DNA from 2 places in the Alteromonas sp. CNT1-28 genome. Region 2 is predicted to be linked to the other one. Evidence: predicted binding sites of a transcription regulator. Region 2 holds the regulator's gene; the other holds the start of a gene.
What was found. The regulator NrdR, encoded in region 2, represses ribonucleotide reductase genes. The targets are predictions, from matches to a motif close to AAACACNANATNTNGTGTTT.

Region 1: a site for NrdR is predicted at 1,202-1,221, ahead of nrdA (class 1a ribonucleoside-diphosphate reductase subunit alpha). Genes of this name have one in related genera too.

What each region holds. Positions count from the first base shown of each region.
Region 1 covers NZ_JAKREZ010000028.1:11,035-14,206, forward strand. The annotation lists gene ubiG (bifunctional 2-polyprenyl-6-hydroxyphenol methylase/3-demethylubiquinol 3-O-methyltransferase UbiG) at 181-885, shown strand; gene nrdA (class 1a ribonucleoside-diphosphate reductase subunit alpha) at 1,435-3,172, shown strand, end outside.
Region 2 covers NZ_JAKREZ010000011.1:57,974-61,145, reverse strand. The annotation lists gene MHN02_RS09505 (riboflavin synthase) at 1-293, opposite strand, end outside; gene ribD (bifunctional diaminohydroxyphosphoribosylaminopyrimidine deaminase/5-amino-6-(5-phosphoribosylamino)uracil reductase RibD) at 314-1,453, opposite strand; gene nrdR (transcriptional regulator NrdR) at 1,504-1,953, opposite strand; gene glyA (serine hydroxymethyltransferase) at 2,052-3,172, opposite strand, start outside.

The DNA.
Region 1 (3,172 bases), on a different contig from region 2:
GTGTACCACTTGATGACAGAATTATGTAGCGCTTAATTACGCTTATTAATCAACTAAAAGGCAAGCGATTATTTTTCGTTCGACCCTTCTTATAATTTGTCTATTTCTGTTTAAAAACAGTGAAACACAACCGTAATTTACGATATCTTAAAAAGAGATAGATTAAGGATTGTTTTACTCATGACGAACGTCGATCAACAAGAAATCAATAAGTTCTCTGAACTCGCTTCACGCTGGTGGGATCCAGAAGGCGAATTTAAGCCATTGCACCTTATTAACCCACTTCGCTTAGACTTCATTAATCAACACAGTGAAGGCCTGTTTGACAAAAAGGTCGTCGATATTGGCTGTGGTGGCGGTATTTTAGCAGAGTCTATGGCGCGTGCAGGCGCGACGGTAACCGGCTTGGATATGGCTGAAGCGTCGTTAGAAGTAGCGAAGCTGCACGGTTTAGAATCAGGTGTAAAAGTTGACTACGTATGTTCAACTGCCGAAGCATTCGCAGAAGTAAATGCGGGACAGTTCGACGTGGTAACCTGTATGGAAATGTTAGAGCATGTACCCGACCCGGCTTCTGTTGTATTGGCCTGTGCTAAGTTGGTTAAGCCTGGTGGCCATGTTTTCTTTTCTACGCTTAACCGAAACCTAAAGTCTTATCTGATGGGGATCGTAGGAGCGGAATATATCCTTAAACTGGTTCCAAAAGGCACCCACGATCACAGTAAGTTCATCAAACCATCTGAACTTATGGCGATGACCGATAATGCTGGTTTGCTGCCTCGAGATATGACAGGTCTACACATGGACCCAATTTCTCACGGCTTTTATCTCTCTGCGAATAATGTCGACGTTAACTACTTACTATATACAGTAGCGCAAAATTAATTTAACACTATATATTGGGTTGCGGCGATATTTTAAACACCATATATCGTGTTTATATAAAAACTATTTTCTAAGAATAAATTAATTTTTATGTCGAAGAAATAATTAAAAATGCTTGCAATCCAGATATTTTACGCTTGTAGAACGCTAAAAAGTTAGTTGTTACTAACATAAATTTCATGCCAGATTGAGTGCTTGAAATACCACCAGATATTGGGTTGCATTAAGACTAAAACCTCACTATCTTGTGTTTAATTCAGCACGTGATCCCAATGCAGATTTTCTGGGATCGCACAGATCGCTAACGAGATTATGGCAATGCCATATGTAGTGTGTGACATCAACCTCGCTGAAAATATAAATGCAGTGAAAAAATTAAATGAGCAGTCTCTACTTTGTACTTTCAGTATTGGTTTAGGCCGCTTTCGTGTGTGTTGTTATCTGGCGTGAGCCAATGGTGATAATGTCACTCACACTCAATAAATTAAAAATGAAAATGGGCATAACATAGCCCACGCATCAAGCGCTAACAGACAAACGGCCAGTAACATGAACAACAACTTATTAGTCACCAAACGCAACGGTGAAAAAGAGTCCATCGACTTAGAGAAAATCCACAAAGTCGTGACATGGGCAGCCAAAGGACTTAAAAACGTTTCAGTTTCACAAGTTGAAATCAAGGCACAAATCCAGTTTTATGACGGTATCAATACTAGCGAGATCCATGAAACCCTGATCAAATCAGCGGCAGATCTTATTTCTACCGATGCGCCAGATTATCAATACCTGGCTGCGCGCTTGGCCATTTTCCACCTTCGCAAAAAAGCCTATGGTCAATTTGAGCCGCCTGCCCTACTTGAGCATGTAGGTAAAATGGTTGATATGGGCAAATACGATAAGCACCTGCTTGAAGACTACACGCCTGAAGAATTCGCTGAAATGGACTCGTATATCGACCATTGGCGAGACATGAACTTCAGCTACGCTGCAGTTAAACAGCTCGAAGGTAAATACCTGGTTCAAAACCGAGTTACAGGTGAAATCTACGAAAGTGCACAGTTCCTATATATCTTAGTGGCGGCATGCCTTTTCGCAAATTACGATAAAGCGACGCGTATGGACTACATCCGCCGCTTCTATGATGCCGCTTCAACATTCAAGCTGTCATTGCCTACACCTATTATGGCTGGCGTACGTACGCCTACTCGCCAGTTTAGCTCATGTGTACTTATCGAAACCGGCGATAGCTTAGACTCAATCAATGCAACGGCAAGTGCCATTGTTAAATACGTAAGCCAGCGCGCTGGTATCGGTGTAAATGCAGGCCGTATACGCGCACTAGGTAGCCCTATTCGCGGCGGTGAAGCATTCCATACGGGTTGTATTCCGTTCTACAAATACTTCCAAACAGCCGTTAAAAGCTGTTCACAAGGTGGTGTTCGTGGTGGCGCTGCTACGCTGTTCTACCCTATCTGGCATATGGAAGTTGAATCACTGTTAGTGCTTAAGAACAACCGTGGTGTTGAAGAAAACCGTGTACGTCACCTAGATTACGGCGTTCAGTTCAACAAACTAATGTACCAGCGCATGATGAAAGACGGCTATATCTCACTATTTAGCCCGTCTGACGTTCCAGGTCTTTACGATGCCTTCTTCGCTGACCAAGAGAAGTTTGAAGAGCTATACGTTAAATACGAAAACGACGACAGCATCCGTAAGAAGCAAATTAAAGCGATGGAGCTATTCAGCTTGTTCATGCAAGAGCGTGCAAGCACAGGTCGTATTTACCTACAAAACGTTGACCACTGTAATACGCACAGCCCGTTTAACCCAGAAGTTGCGCCAGTTCGTCAGAGCAACCTGTGCCTTGAAATTGCGCTACCTACTAAGCCGCTTCAGCACGTTAATGATGAGAATGGTGAAATTGCACTATGTACGCTGTCAGCGTTTAACTTAGGTGCGATTAAGTCACTGGACGAGTTTGAAGAGCTGTCTGACCTTGCAGTACGTGCGCTAGATAACCTGCTTGACTACCAGGACTACCCAGTTCCTGCTGCATATAACGCAACGATGGGACGTCGTACGCTGGGTGTTGGTGTTATCAACTTTGCATACTACCTTGCTAAAAATGGCGTTAAATATTCTGATCACAGCGCGAACGGTCTAGTTCACCGCACGTTCGAAGCAATGCAGTATTACCTATTAAAAGCGTCGAACAATCTTGCTAAAGAAAAAGGTGCGTGTCCTAAGTTTAACGAAACCACCTATTCTCAAGGCATCATGCCAA
Region 2 (3,172 bases):
ATATGACCACCTAAGCGGTCGCTTGGACGCATCGCTTTCTCAAGATTCACCGTTGAGCCTGCGCTGTAATGTGCAAAACCCGTTAATTTGATAGTCTCTGCCGACACATCTGCACAATAATAATCGGGGCCCATATCGGTAACTGTTAAGCAAACACCATTGGTCGCAATACTGTCGCCGAGTGCGACATCAGACATATCAAGCGTAGGCGATGAAACGGTAAGTCGAATATCATTGCCTCGGTTATCAAGCTTTTTAATTGTACCGAGCGCTTGAATAATTCCAGTAAACATAAAGTTCCTCTTTAATCGCGTTAACCACGGGTGTTGCTAACATCAGGACGGAAGATAAGCTTAATATCGTTACCCACTTGACGATTTTCAATAAGCGAAAGCGAAATACATTCATTTAGCGACGTGAATGCGGGTAAATTAACCATACTGACTCCCTTATCACCTAAAAGCTTAGGCGCTTGGTAGCAAATAAGTTCATCCACCAGCCCTTCTTGCAATAATGCACCGGCAAGGCCTGGGCCTGCTTCCACCCACACTTCATTATATTGCTTATCGCCTAGTGCTGACATTAGCGAATGTAAATTGAGTTTACCGTCTTTTTCGTCCAGTTGGAGATAGTGCTGAGTAGCGGTGTCTGGGTGAGCCTGTGACGTCGCCGTGATCGTAATATTGCCGTCGTTAAAAAGTGTGTAGTCTCTACTAAGCTTACTTTTGCTATCTACAACCACACGTGCTGGCTGGCGGATATGATCTAGTGGATACTTTTCAAACTGAGCCTCTTTTTCACGAACTAAGAGGCTAGGATTATCAGCTTGTACCGTACCCGAACCCGTCAATACTACGCAACTTTGTGCACGATACTGTTGCACATCCCGCCTTGCTTCTGCACCAGTAATCCACTGACTTACCCCATTTTGAAGGGCTATTTTTCCATCTAGGCTAATGCCTAATTTCACGCGAACAAAGGGCTTACCGGTAAGCATGCGTTTAATAAACCCAGGGTTTAGCGCTGCGGCCTCAGCAGCCATCACTTCGCTTACCACTTCAATGCCTGCTTCCTGCAGAATGCTAATACCGTTACCGCATACGTTTGGATTCGGGTCGGTCATAGCAATAACAACACGCGCTACCTTTGCTTCTACCAAGGCAACAGCGCAAGGCGGTGTGCGACCAAAATGACTACAAGGTTCAAGTGTAACGTATGCCGTCGCGCCCTTTGCGCCCTGCGGACGTGCGTTAGATGCTTGTCTTAATGCATGCACTTCGGCATGGGGTGTGCCAGCTTGAATGTGATATCCCTGACCAAGCAATTGATTGTTTTCGTCAACAATTACACAGCCTACGCGAGGGTTAGGAGAAGTGGTAAAACGCCCTTGTTGGGCAAGCTGAATGGCTTTTGCCATCCAAAAATAATCGTTTTTAACCGTATCGTGGTTCACTTGGATTCCTGTTGTAGCCCTAAGTGTCTGATGTTTGAGATGTCGCCGACTTAATCTCCTAATCGTGCAATCTCTTCTCCGAATTCACGAATATCTTCGAAAGAGCGATAAACGGAGGCGAACCGGACATAAGCAACTTTATCGAGTTCTTTGAGGGCTTTCATAATTAGGTTGCCGAGCAGTTCACTGCTCACTTCACGTTCACCGGTTGCGCGCAACTGTGACTTAAGTGAGAGGATACATTGTTCAACTTTTTCTGTGCTCACAGGGCGCTTTTCGAGTGCGCGTTGCAAGCCTGCACGAAGTTTATCTTCGTTAAACGGTTCACGAGAACCATCGCGTTTAATAACGCGAGGCATCACGAGTTCGGCACTTTCAAAGGTCGTGAAGCGCTCGTGACACACCATACATTCACGGCGTCTACGCACCTGTTGCCCTTCTGCAACCAAACGAGAATCAATGACTTTTGTTTCTTGTTCTGAACAAAACGGGCAAAACATGAATAATCCTTAAATATTGCGTACTTAGGTATCTAAATTGAACCTAGACTAGTTAGTCCAGCATTAGTACCAAAGTACGCAATAAAACACAAACCTATTTATTTATAAACAGGGAATTGTGCGCAAAGTGCAACCACTTCGTCTTGAACACGTTTGATAACAGACTCATCGCCCATGTTATCTAGAATGTCGCAAATCCATGTCGCAACTTGCTTAGCTTGTTCTTCTTTGAAACCACGGCGAGTAATCGCTGGGCTACCAATACGAAGACCGCTGGTTACAAATGGTGAACGCGGGTCATTTGGCACTGAGTTTTTGTTTACCGTAATATTTGCGGCACCAAGTGCTGCGTCAGCATCTTTACCGGTAATGTCCTTGTCGATAAGGTCAAGAAGGAACAAGTGGTTGTCAGTACCGCCAGAAACGATGTTATAACCACGCTCTTGCATTACAGAAACCATAGCTTTCGCATTTGCAACAACCTGCTGCTGATACACTTTAAATTCTGGCTGTAGTGCTTCTTTGAATGCAACCGCTTTAGCTGCGATCACGTGGCAAAGAGGGCCACCTTGGTTGCCTGGGAATACCGAGCTGTTTAGCTTTTTGTAAATCGCTTCATCGCCGCATGAAGAAAGGATTAAACCACTACGTGGGCCAGCAAGGGTTTTATGAGTAGTCGTTGTTACCACGTGAGCGTGAGGAAGCGGATTTGGATAAACGCCCGCTGCTACAAGACCTGCTACGTGCGCCATATCTACGAGCAAGTAAGCGCCAACGCTATCAGCGATTTCACGGAATTTTGCCCAATCAACAATGCCAGAATACGCAGAGAAACCACCGATAATCATTTTCGGCTTGTGCTCTTTAGCAAGTGCCTCAACCTGAGCGTAATCGATTTCACCGGTTTCTTTGTTCAGACCATACTGAACAGCATTGTAGGTTTTACCAGAGAAGTTTACGTGTGAACCGTGAGTAAGGTGACCACCTTCAGAAAGGCTCATTCCCAATACCGTATCGCCTGCGTCAAGTAGTGCCATGAATACGGCAGAGTTAGCTTGTGAACCAGCGTGCGGTTGAACGTTCGCGTAGTCTGCACCAAATAGTGCTTTTGCACGATCGATAGCAAGTTGTTCAACAACGTCTACGTGCTCACAACCACCGTAGTAACGCTTGCCTGGGTAGCCTTCCGCGTACTTGTTAGTAAGCTGCGAACCCTGTG